3 regions of the Pseudoalteromonas sp. SR41-1 genome follow, and region 3 is predicted to be linked to each of the others. Evidence: predicted binding sites of a transcription regulator. Region 3 holds the regulator's gene; each other region holds the start of a gene.

Region 1 (4,471 bases), on a different contig from region 3:
CAGCATTTAATTAAAATGCGCGAAGACGTACCTCATTTTTTAACCGAGCTTAAAAAAGCAGGCAAAGAGTTAATTTTACTTACCAACGCCCACCCTGAGAGTGTCATGCTGAAATTTGAGCATACAGCGATTGATAACTACCTAGATGGTGTAGTGTCTACTCATGAATATGGAGTAAGTAAAGAGCAGCAAAGTTTGTGGCACCAAGTACAAAAAGACTTAGGGTTTAATAAGCAGCGCACTTTGTTTGTAGATGACAGTGTGCCGGTATTAAATGCCGCACGAGAATACGGCATCGAGCACTTACTGGCAGTTGCTAACCCTGATAGCCAACAACCACATAACGAAATAGCCGATTACCTGAGTGTTACCGACTATCGTAAGATTATTTAACTCAGTTTACGTGGGCTAGATTTTTGGGTAACGCGCTTCAAGGCCTTGGTATACTAACTTTGCAAAATCTGCATGTTCTGTATCAAGGCTTTTAACTACTTCAACTAAATGCTCGTTATCTTCTTGCCCGTTCCATTCTTTAATATAGCTACCATCTTTGTAGCCGTGATCTTGGCGGAAAAAGTTTAACGTATTTTTACCTACGTAGCCGCGATATAAATCATCAATATCCATACCCATTTGCGCCATACAGCCGGCAAAGGCAGCGGCATTAAACGTTTTATCTGCAACGGCGGAAGCCGCTAATATTTCTAGCGTTTGTTTAAAGTCATCCGCTTGTTGAGCATTACTAAGCTCAGCTTCAAGTTGCTTTGCTAAGTCTTCGTAGCTAGTTTTGCCGTCAATTCTAAGCGATAGACCAAAATGAAAAATATCAACCAACTCTAAAATAACTTGTTCAGTATCTGGTGTTTGTTTTTTCCACCATTTCCAACCATGATGATCCAGCATTTCAGCGCACTCAACCCAAATAGCGCGGTACCATTCGAATCCTTGAGTAAACCATTGCTCATGTACTTTAGTGTTCATGGCGTTTTGCATTTCTAGCATAACTACTAGCTTGTTTAAATTGGCAGACATATTCATTCCTGTCGTTTTTGATTAGTGTAATAGTACAGATAAAGGAAGCTTAACGCATCAGCACTATCTTAATATGTAGTTTACTTTGAGCCGCTAAATTCAGCCCATGAATCAATTAAATCAATGAAATCTTCAAAGCCACAACCACTACTTAAACCATTTTCTTCAAGCGCTAAATCGTCATCTTGATACGCTATTAGGTCTTCACTGTCTTGATGAAGCGCATGGGCTTCAAATAGTGCTTCGTCTTTGGTTAATATTAAATCTATTTCTTGGCCTTTTAGCGTTAGCGGCTCATAGCTTGAACTCACCGATGCAATAAGCGCTTGAACCATAGCTACTTTGTCTTTGCCTATTTCTTCGTTTAGCCAGCGACCAATAATAGCGTGTTCACTACTTATTTTAATACGTAGCCCACTAATAGGGTCGCGAATAAATTGATATTCCATAGGATTTGCCTGTAAATCTTTAATTGCGTAATTATATACGTAAACGCCCGCAAACCACAGGACATATAAAGTAAAATAGCGCCACAAGGGCGCTATTTTATTCAACTTTAAAGCAGTTAACTTCGCGATCTATAACGCGCTGCGTCAATAATCGACCATAAGTACATAATAGGCACTAGTACAAAACCTACAAGCACATAAATTAGTGCGTAACTTATTATAATAGCGAGTGCAAAAAATATAGCCGCTAAAATACGCCCTTGCACTAACTGCCCTAAACCAGGAAAAAATATATTACATAATGCTGCGATTACGTTACCGCCAGAACCTTGATCTGCCATACTAACCTCTGTATTTATTTGATTTTATAATTATTTACTTACACACTCTATGCCAATTTATTAAAGCTTACAAATCAAATAGTTAAATTAGTCTAGATTTAGAGAGTTAGTAAATTTTGCTAACTTTAGGTCAAATTAGCAATTTTTATTGTGCGTTTACGCTTTTTTGTTTGTTCAAAAAATTATCAAGTTACTCGTTTTTAAGGCTATTTTATAAATAGCTGTTTATAAAAACAGTATTTTATTTAGCCTAGCAAAAACACCTGTTATACTGCCCACAATATTGATTAAAAAGGCGTAACGATGGACGTTTCACAATTACTCGATGGCTTAAATGACAAACAACGCGATGCCGTTGCAGCCCCACTACAAAACATGCTGGTATTAGCAGGTGCTGGGTCTGGTAAAACACGAGTGTTAGTTCATCGTATTGCGTGGCTTATGCAAGTTGAGCAAGCATCTGCTTACAGTATTTTTGCCGTAACCTTTACTAATAAAGCGGCTAAAGAAATGCGCAGCCGCGTTGAAGAAACACTAAAAGCCCCTGTAGGTGGTATGTGGATTGGTACGTTCCATGGTTTGTCGCATCGTATTTTACGTGCTCATCACCGTGAAGCTAACTTACCAGAAGCCTTTCAAATTTTAGACTCTGACGATCAACTTCGGATGATCAAGCGCTTATTAAAATCGATGAATATCGATGATAAAAAATGGCCCGCCAAACAATTTGGCTGGTACATCAGCGCTAAAAAAGATGAAGCACTTCGCCCTAAAGATATTCAAGCATACGATATTAACGAGCAAATGATGCTGCGTGTTTACGCCGCCTACCAAGAGGCCTGTGATAGAGCAGGCCTAGTAGATTTTGCCGAAATATTACTACGCAGCTACGAAGTGTTAAAAAATAACCCAACGTTACTGCGTCATTATCAGCAACGCTTTGCACATATGCTCGTAGACGAGTTCCAAGATACAAATACCATTCAATATGCTTGGTTAAAGTTACTTGCAGGCGATACAAGCAGTATCATGATTGTAGGCGACGATGACCAAAGTATTTACGGTTGGCGCGGTGCTAAAATCGAAAATATTAAACGATTTTTAACTGACTTTAGCGCAGAAACCATTCGTCTTGAACAAAACTACCGTTCAACAGCAACTATTTTGAAAGCGTCTAATGCATTAATTCAAAATAACTCAGAGCGTATGGGTAAAAGCTTATGGACCGACGGTAACGATGGCGAGCCAATTTCTATTTATGCGGCATTTAATGAGTTAGACGAAGCACGCTTTGTAAGTAGCAAACTACGAAGCTGGTTAAATGCAGGTAATGCCCTACAAGATGCCGCAATTTTATACCGTAGTAACGCGCAATCTCGTGTACTCGAGGAGGCCATGCTGCAAGAAGGCTTAAAATACCGTATTTATGGGGGTATGCGATTCTTCGAACGACAAGAAATTAAAGATGCGTTGTCGTACTTACGCCTAGTAGGTAATCGTCAAGACGATGCCGCGTTTGAGCGTGTAATTAATACGCCAACACGCGGTATTGGCGATAAAACATTGAGCCATATACGCGATTGTGCACGAGCAGAATCGTTACCGCTTTGGTATGCCGCAAAAGCAATTGTAGAACAACAGCATTTATCTGGTCGTGCTTCTGGTGCAGTAAGTAAGTTTGTAGAACTCGTTGAACAAATAGAAGATAAAATTAGCGACCTAACTTTGCATGAGCAAGCCAAGTACACAATTCAAACCTCAGGCTTAATGGCAATGTACCAAGCCGAAAAAGGTGAAAAAGGCCGTGCTCGCGTAGAAAACTTAGAAGAGCTAATTAGCGCATGTGATCAGTATGAGCTGCCTGAAGACGAAGAGTACAGCTCACCTTTACAAGGCTTTTTAGCCCATACGTCACTTGAGTCAGGTGAAGGACAAGCAGAAGAGCACGAAGACGCCGTACAAATGATGACGCTTCACTCAGCTAAAGGCTTAGAGTTTCCGCTAGTGTTTATGGTAGGCGTAGAAGAAGGCATGTTCCCTTCTCAGCAAAGCAACGAAGAGTCGGGTCGCTTAGAAGAAGAGCGCCGCCTTTGTTATGTAGGCATGACACGAGCAATGGATAAGTTATACATTAGCCATGCTGAGAGTCGCCGTTTATACGGGCAAGAAAAATACCATAGCCCATCTCGCTTTTTACGCGAAATCCCTGAAGACTGCGTAGAAGAAATCCGTATTAAAACACAGGTTTCTCGCCCGCCTGCCGCTGGGCGTTTTAGCGCATCAGTTAGCCATGCCGCATTTGAAGACAGTGGCTTTAACTTAGGACAACGCGTACTGCATGCTAAGTTTGGTATTGGTACTGTACTGAATTATGAAGGTAGTGGCGCACAATCTCGCGTACAAGTTAACTTTGACGACCTTGGTAGCAAATGGTTAGTAACGGCCTATGCACGATTACAAGCGGTATAAAGCACACCTAAATGAGTTAGAGCAACAATTAGCTGGCGCGTATCATCGTCAGCTAGTGTTGATCACGGGCAGCCCAGCTTGGTGTTATGAAATACTTAACTCATTAATAGATGAAAACAATACACTTGTTGTATCAAAGCAGTGCGCGATTAAAAATTCGTACTGGCCTACTCGCACACA
Region 2 (4,471 bases), on a different contig from region 3:
CTTAGAGTTCTGCGCCGTAACTTAGGCGACAAGTTGGCAGTAAGTCGTGTGCATTTAGGTATGAGTGCGTTAACCGTGTTTTTATTAATGTGGTTATTTAGTAACAACATAAAAATAACGCTTATTTTGTTTATATCAACACTTGCGCTAATTGGTGTGCTGTTTTTAGTATCTAAATTAATATTTGGTGGTGGTCGAAAGCTAGGATTAAAGCCAGGTAACAGTTGGTCGCTTGCAATTGCATCTATCCAAAAGCGTGCAAATGTGAACGCGGTACAGTTAATTAGTTTTTCGTTAGCGATTAAATTACTGCTGTTTTTAGTGGTACTTAAAAACGACATGATATCTGATTGGCAGTCGCAACTTCCAAGCGACGCGCCTAATGCGTTTTTAGTTAATATTACGCAAAATGAGCTTGAGCCAATTAATGAATATTTAGCACAAAAAGATATTCAAGTATCAGAGTTTTATCCAACTATTCGTGGGCGCGTAAATGCTGTGAACGGCGAGTTGGTAGCGCGCTCTGTATCGCTGCAAGACAACGAGAAAAAAGACGAAGAAGCACGTGCAGGTATTGGCCGCGAGCTAAACCTTACATGGCTTAAAGATGTGCCTGACCAAAATGAAGTAACACAAGGCTCGTGGTTTGGTGACAATGCGATGGCTGAGGCTTCAGTAGAGGAGTCGATGCTTGAGCGTTTAGATGTTGAGATAGGCGATACGCTTACATTTTTAATTGGTTCGCAGTCGTTCGACGCTAAAATCACCAGTGTGCGCAAAGTAAATTGGGCCACGCTTAAACCTAACTTTTTTATTATTTTAAGCCCTGATGTACTTGCAGATTTTCCCGCGACGTATATTTCGTCGGTACGTATAAATCCAGATCAAAAACGTGACTTTAGCCAGTTATTACGTACTTACCCTACTATTACAGCCATTGATATTGATAACTTTGTTAAGCAAATACAAACTACTATTTCGCAAGTATCGCTCGCCATTGGCTTTGTACTTGCAATTGTTGTGCTGTGTGGCGCGCTTGTACTTATATCACAAGTGCAAGCTAGTTTAGGTGAGCGTATGCAAGAAATTGTCATACTGCGAACGCTTGGCGCTAAAAGCCGATTAATTAAAAACGCGACCCTGTATGAGTTTTTATTACTAGGCGGTTTAGCTGGTTTAGTGGCTGCATTTTTTAGTGATATAGCGCTTTTGATTGTGCAGCAACAAATGTTTGATTTAGCAGGTAAGTTACACCCACATATATGGATTATAGGGCCGGTAGCTGGCGGCGTATTTGTGGCAGGTTTAGGTTATTTAATGATTGCCCGAACACTTAAACAAAACACCCAAGGATTAGTGCGTGCCCTAGGGTAAGCTTAAACTAACATGCTCTGTAAATGCCCACCTAGTACGTGGGCATTTTTGTTTTTCTTTGTACTGGTAATTTATACAGTGCTCTGGCATTATTAGCGTAATTTAAAAATAATAACAATGGAGCGCTGTTTGGCCATCATTTTAGGGATCGATCCTGGTTCACGTTTGACCGGATATGGTGTTGTTGCCCATCAAGGTTCTAAATTTACATACTTAGGCAGTGGCTGTATTAAGTTAGCCGATCATCCTTTTCCGGTTAGGCTTAAAATGATCTACCAAGGCATTACACAGCTTATTGAGCAGTTTTCGCCAGAAACCTTTGCCATTGAAAAAGTATTTATGGCGCACAACCCCGATTCAGCTTTAAAACTAGGCCAAGCTAGAGGCGCTGCGATAGTTGGCGCTGCGATGGCCGACTTACCCGTATTTGAATACTCAGCTAGGCAAATTAAGCAAGCAGTAGTAGGCAACGGTGGCGCAGATAAAACACAAGTGCAACACATGGTAAAAAATATTTTAAAACTACCCGGTACGCCACAGGCCGATGCAGCTGATGCACTCGCTATTGCGATTTGCCACGCCCACTCAGAACAAAATTTAATTAAACTAGCGGGTAGCGCAAGCAAAACCGTTAGAGGACGTCTAAGGAAATAACTATGATAGGCCGCTTAAATGGTATTTTAGTCGAAAAACAGCCACCAGAAATATTACTCGAAGTAAGTGGTGTCGGTTACGAAGTACAAATGCCAATGACCTGTTTTTACGATTTACCAAAAATTGGTGAAAATGCGATTGTTTACACTCACTTTGTAGTGCGTGAAGATGCTCAACTATTATTTGGTTTTAATAATAAAGTTGAACGTGCCTTGTTTAGAGAGCTATTAAAAGCAAATGGCGTAGGGCCAAAACTTGGCTTAGCTATTTTATCGGGCATGTCGGCAAAACAATTTGTAAGTTGTGTAAATAACGAAGACTCAACATCGCTTGTTAAATTACCCGGTGTAGGTAAAAAAACAGCCGAGCGTTTAGTACTCGAAATGAAAGACAGACTAAAAGATTGGGGCAATGATTTATTTACACCATTTAGCGACAGCGCAGTAATAGAGCCAATGAGCGATGCGACAATTGCTAATAATGCAGCGGATGATGCCGTATCGGCACTGCTTGCATTAGGTTATAAATTGCCACAAGCTCAAAAAGCAGTAAAATCGATAAGTAAACCCGATATGTCTACTGAGGTTCTTATTAGAGAATCTTTAAAATCTATGTTGTGAGTAACCCATGATTGAAGCGGATCGCTTAATTGATGCGACTGAAAAAACAAATGAAGACTCTATAGATCGTGCAATAAGACCAAAACTTTTAGCCGACTACAGAGGCCAGCCTCATGTTAAGCAGCAAATGGAAATTTTTATTGAAGCTGCGCGAACTCGTGGTGAAGCGCTCGATCATTTATTAATATTTGGCCCACCTGGGCTTGGTAAAACCACGCTTGCAAATATTGTAGCCAATGAATTACACGTAAGTATTAAAACAACATCAGGCCCTGTACTTGAAAAAGCAGGCGATTTAGCTGCTCTACTTACTAATTTAGAAGAGGGCGACGTACTGTTTATCGATGAAATACACAGGCTAAGCCCGCAAGTTGAAGAGATACTGTATCCCGCAATGGAAGACTACCAGCTTGATATAATGATTGGTGAAGGCCCAGCTGCGCGTTCTATTAAATTAGACTTACCTGCATTTACACTCATTGGTGCAACCACACGAGCAGGCTCGCTTACATCGCCACTGCGTGACCGTTTTGGAATTGTGCAGCGATTAGAGTTTTATTCTGTAGAAGATTTGTCGCACATAGTAGGGCGCTCTGCACATTATCTTGGTTTAGAAATGTGTGACGATGGCGCTACCGAAATTGCCCAGCGCTCACGCGGCACACCACGTATTGCAAACCGCTTATTACGCCGTGTACGCGATTACACTCAAGTAAAATCTGACGGTACAGTAAACGCCGATGTAGCTAAGCAAGCCCTTGATATGATTGACGTAGATAAAAGTGGTTTTGATTATATGGACCGCAAATATTTACTCGCCATAATCGAAAAATTTATGGGCGGCCCTGTCGGGCTCGACAATGTAGCGGCTGCTATTGGCGAAGAGCGCGAAACAATAGAAGATGTAATAGAGCCATTTTTAATCCAGCAAGGATTTATTCAACGTACACCACGTGGGCGCATAGTGTCTGACAGTGCATACCATCACTTTGGTTTACTTCCTAAAAAAGACTAGCCTATATACTTTACTTGCTGTGGTTTATTGCGCAGCAGGTAATTGTTTCAGTATCCCTTTGTTTCAAATTATTATACCCAAAACCTCAACACACTGTTGCAAATGTTATTTCAAAATACAAATACGCTTTATAGTTAACTGTTAATTCACAGGGCGTTAAGACTCGCGAGGCTATCCTGCGTACCATTCAAACTAGTAAGCGAATTACTTATTGTAAATTAGGTAGGGCAATTATTAGTTTATAAATAAAATATGTAGCGCGCTAAATTGCAGGCAAAAAAAAGCCCGCAAAAAATGCGGGCAAACAACAAGTTGAAGGAAGTAATCCAGGGGAACTACGTTTTACTAAATTTGGTTTTATCCAGAAAGAGTAAAACAATGTAATACGATAAAATATCCTATTACTAAGAACTTGGCTTAATGAAACTATCTCATTCAGTGCGCTAGCTCGGTATGGGAGAATAATACGTAAGTTTACTTTTTTGTTCAAACTAGAAAATTTGTATTTTCAGATTAGAAAAACTAATTTAGTGAATTTTATTGTTGTTTGAATCTTGTGCGTTAATTAATCGTTAAATTTATAAGTTTATGAAATTTATAACTTAAGTAATTTATTTCGTTATAGCTCGGTATTAGTTTTACTATTACGTGCAGGTGAGGCTTATAGGTTTTGAGTGTTTATGCTCTTATTTTGAATAAACGGCGCATTTTATGACGTTTCATGTATATATTTACGCATATTTATAGTTAGCGAGTTTGTTTAAAAGTTTAAATAAAATACTGAGGCAAAGGGAAATGCCAACTAAAG
Region 3 (4,471 bases):
TCACCATAGCCATTGCGCCACCAATTAAGAACATGGTCAGCGAAAAAATTAAATATAAACTACCTATATCTTTATGATTAGTTGTGTAAAGCCAGCGTTTAAAACCTTTAGCTGGGTGATGAGCATGATGAGCTTCATTGGCGTTAGGTTGTTCTACTATGCTACTCATTAGTTCGCCTCCACTTTGGCATCAAGTGCCGTCTGTATTTGACTCGGTTGAATAACATCACCCGTATCATTACCCCACGCATTACGTTTATAAGTAATAACCGCAGCTAATTGCTTTATAGATAACTGCTTGGCAAAAGCTTGCATTGCCGTACCGGGTCGTCCATGGATAACTACATCAATGTGATCTTTTATATCGCCAAGCACTATCGGGCTGCCTTTAAGTGCAGGAAATACGCCCGGTAACCCCATGCCAGTAGGTTGATGACATGCAGCACAATTAGCCATATATACTTGTTCGCCTAAAGTCATTAATTCTTCTTTTGGGAGGGTTTTATCAAGTAATGCGGCATCTGCTAATGCTGCTTTTTGTTTAGCCTGCTTTGCATCTGTAAGCCATGTTTTAAAATCAGCCTCAGATTTAGCGACCACCACAACGGGCATAAAGCCATGGTCTTTACCACACAACTCAGCACATTGGCCTCGGTAAGTACCTTCTTCGTTTATGTTCGTCCATGTTTCGTTTATAAAGCCGGGGTTCGCATCTTTTTTAACTGCAAAATCAGGTACCCACCAAGAGTGAATAACATCGTCAGAAGTCATTAAAAATCGTACTTTTTGATTTATTGGCAGTACAAGAGGCTTATCAACCTCAAGTAAGTAGTTAGGATTTTTATCTGCAAGATTCGCGATTTCATCTTGCGGGGTAGATAAAATAGAGTAGAACTCTACATCTTCGCCCATATATTCATAATGCCATTTCCATTGCGAACCCGTAATTTTAATAGTGAGATCAGCTTTGCTGGCATCTTCCATTGCAATTAGGGTTTTAGTGGCTGGTACTGCCATAGCAATTAAAATAACAAACGGAATTGCAGTCCAAAGTATTTCTACTTTAGTGCTTTCGTGAAATTGGGCAGGTACAGCCCCTTTAGATTTACGGTGATGAATAAGTGCCCAAAACATAATTGCGAACACTATCACCCCAATCACACAACATATTATAAATATGGTCATGTGCAGCTGATATACATTATTGCTTATATCGGTTACGCCTTTGCGCATATTGTATTGGCTGTTAGCCAAAACTGGGTGCGAAAAAACACATAATATAAGCCACAAGGTAGAGGTCAGTTTACCCATGTGACGGCTCCTTTGATGCTATTGCGAATGCAAAGCGAAGAGGCATACGGCTTAAACGCCAATTCGTTATTTTTATTTTTTTAGCCAATCTTATTTAATATTGATTGGTTTTGCTGCGCCAACAACGAGTTTGTGTATATTGTGTGTTCTCAAAACTAAAAAGCTGTGAGTTATTATTAGCTCAGCACATTAACAATTAGCTAAAAAACGAACAACAAGCAAGTTTTAGTATAAAAAACAATCAGGTGATATTGAATAATTAATAAAAATCGGTAATCAACTGGGCAACAGGAAGTTCAAAATATGAGCAAAACAAAGGGGTTTAACGCATTCGGAGGGGAGAAATATAAGTGCAAAAAAGTTTACAGCTTAAATAGTCAGTGGGCTGTTTACGCCCTATTTTTTAGTACAAATTTTAAAACAAAAATGCGTACTAATTAGTACGCATTTATAAAACTGCTTGTTTAAAAGCTATTTTTAAAGTCACATCCAATCAGCGTTTCTTATAACGCCAACGGCTAAGCCTTCAATATTAAAAGACTCATTCTCAAGATCTACTTCAATAGAGTCAAAATCGTCGTTTTCAGCATGAAGTAATACTTTACGACCCGCTTTCTCAAGACGTTTTACAGTTACGTCTTCGTCTAGGCGAGCAACAACAACTTGTCCATTTTCAGCGGTTTGAGTACGATGTACAGCAAGTAAATCACCATCCATAATACCAATATCTTTCATGCTCATACCGTTAACGCGTAGTAAAAAATCTGCAGCCGGTTTAAACATTAATGGATCGATTTTGCAGTGACTTTCAACGTGCTCTTGCGCCAAAATAGGTGAACCAGCAGCAACACGCCCTATAAGCGGTAAACCTAATTGTTCTGGCTCTTCTTCTTCAATTAATTGAATACCACGGCTTGCACCTGGTTTCATTTTAATTGCGCCTTTTTTAGCAAGTGCTTTTAAATGTTCTTCAGCAGCATTGGCACTTTTAAAACCTAATGTTTGCGCTATTTCAGCACGTGTAGGAGGCATACCAGTGTCTTTAATAAAAACTTTAATTAGTTCGAGTATTTGAGCTTGGCGGTTCGTTAATGGTCGCATACAACTGGTTTTCCATACAGTACATTTAACTGTGAGTATATACAGTTAAATAAAAATCGCAAATTTAAATTAAGCCTTAAAATAGCTAAAGTAATTTCACTTGTGTACATTTTAGGGATATAACTAAAGCTAAGTTTATAAATGATTAAAAATGCAAAGGAGACATTATGAGTATTTGGTACCAGCCCATCACCTTAGAGCTGTGCAAGCAGTTAGAACAAGGCATTAATGGCCAAGGAACATTAATGAAAACTATGGGGATAGAAGTCACAGAAATTGGCGATGATTATTTGGTTGCCACAATGCCGGCAATTCCTGAGCATCATAACCCAATGGGGATGGTTCACGGCGGTGCTAACGTTGTACTTGCCGAAACAGTTGCCAGCTATGCCGCTAACTTTGTTGTCGATTTTACTAAATTTTACTGTGTAGGACAGGAGATTAGCGCAAGTCATTTAAAAGCATCTCGCAACGGCACTTTAACAGCAACGGCAAGAGCGTTTCATATTGGCAAACGTAGTTCAGTGTGGGAAATAAAAATTACAAATAGCCGCAATGAGCTGTGCTGCGTATCAAAAATGACCGCAGCAGTCGTAGAGCGAAGATAGTTACTTTTCGATTGGGTAAATGGTAATTTCCATACCCGCACCAATCGCAGATATACGCAATAATGTATCTGCATCTAAGGCTTGATTAAAGCACTTAGGAGAAGTCCCTGATTCAAAACCAATATCAAACGTTCTACGTGAACAGCTTAACCATTGCTTTAGCGCGTTACGCGAACACGATTCAATAAGCTCACATATATGGTTTATGGCTTTATCAGGTGTGCTCACCTCACCTGTAGCTTCAATACGCGCTAGTTGACGGTATTCGTCTTTGTCATAATGTAAAATCGTCGCGACTTTTTTCAAGTCCGCCACTAGCAAACTAATATCTTGCTTTGATTCAAGCTCAAGATCTACATTTAAAAATTGAATTTCCGACATCGTTTCGTATTTATCCTCTAATAATTTCATTGCAAACTTTAACGCAGTTTTACCGTTATACCAAATCAACTATGCCCTAATAACCACTTTATATGGATATTTCGCAGCTTTTAAGTATTTTTTAGCATTTAAAGCTAGCTGGATATCAAACATCCAGCTCAATTAAACAGATAAGTCATGTTAGGAATTTAAGTGTAATCTTTTTTATTTTTAAATGATTACAGTAAGCTATAGTTTAAACTGCGACAAAATGTCGCAGTAACTTATCCCATTAATGTAATAAACTAGCCTCTAAAAATAATAAGACTAAAACATGAATAAAAAAATATTTAAACATGCTCGCAAGTTACATAAATGGTTAGGATATTTATTAGCACTACAAATTTTAGCATGGTTACTAGGTGGTTTAATTATGAGTGCAATCCCTCTTGATAAAGTTCATGGGGAGCATCTTGCAACACGTACTCTTAATAACCCATTTACGCAGGCTGATTATGTTGCCTCCCTTGACGATATTGCCACTCAGGTGGTTAATCCAACACAAATAATTTTTGAGAACTTCTTAACTACACCACTTATTACTGTCTTTAGTAATAACGAGCAGCAAAGCTTCAATGGAATAACAGGCCGACCATTTGAACCGCCAACTAAAATACAAATTACCGCAAATGCTAAAGCACACTTACTTATTGACGCTCAAGTAACAAGCGCTGTACTACTAAAGCAAGGTATGCGAGAAGTTGGATATAAAACCAATGTTTGGCAGGTACAATTTGACGACACATTTAACACAACACTGTACTTGTCAGAAAATAACGGCAAAGTTGTTACCGTTCGCAGCACGCTATGGCGAATATTCGACTTTTTTTGGATGTTACATATTATGGATTACGATGAGCGAGAGGATTTTAATAATCCACTGCTTATTAGCTTTTCAGCAACCAGTGTACTTTTTTGTTTAAGTGGAATATTACTACTTATACAAAATATACGACTAAAACGATTTATCCGAATTAAAAATAAGAATAAATCAAAGTAGTCATATTGGTTTTTGAGAGCTAGCGCCCACT

What was found. The regulator LexA, encoded in region 3, represses DNA repair genes until DNA is damaged. The targets are predictions, from matches to a motif close to TACTGTATNNNNATACAGTA.
Region 1: uvrD (DNA helicase II) is a predicted target of LexA. The motif match lies at 2,042-2,061, and genes of this name have one in related genera.
Region 2: ruvC (crossover junction endodeoxyribonuclease RuvC) is a predicted target of LexA. The motif match lies at 1,436-1,455, and genes of this name have one in related genera.

Annotation. Positions count from the first base shown of each region.
Region 1 is NZ_JACJEK010000004.1:3,713-8,183, reverse strand. Features, by position in the region: gene yrfG (GMP/IMP nucleotidase) at 1-393, shown strand, start outside; gene H5118_RS04145 (dUTP diphosphatase) at 409-1,032, opposite strand; gene H5118_RS04140 (YacL family protein) at 1,113-1,481, opposite strand; gene H5118_RS04135 (hypothetical protein) at 1,598-1,822, opposite strand; gene uvrD (DNA helicase II) at 2,126-4,291, shown strand; gene H5118_RS04125 (GNAT family N-acetyltransferase) at 4,269-4,471, shown strand, end outside.
Region 2 is NZ_JACJEK010000027.1:35,780-40,250, forward strand. Features, by position in the region: gene H5118_RS18850 (ABC transporter permease) at 1-1,374, shown strand, start outside; gene ruvC (crossover junction endodeoxyribonuclease RuvC) at 1,504-2,028, shown strand; gene ruvA (Holliday junction branch migration protein RuvA) at 2,031-2,648, shown strand; gene ruvB (Holliday junction branch migration DNA helicase RuvB) at 2,656-3,663, shown strand.
Region 3 is NZ_JACJEK010000022.1:70,248-74,718, forward strand. Features, by position in the region: gene ctaD (cytochrome c oxidase subunit I) at 1-169, opposite strand, end outside; gene coxB (cytochrome c oxidase subunit II) at 169-1,311, opposite strand; gene lexA (transcriptional repressor LexA) at 1,795-2,412, opposite strand; gene H5118_RS17490 (PaaI family thioesterase) at 2,580-3,020, shown strand; gene H5118_RS17495 (hypothetical protein) at 3,021-3,401, opposite strand; gene H5118_RS17500 (hypothetical protein) at 3,715-4,440, shown strand.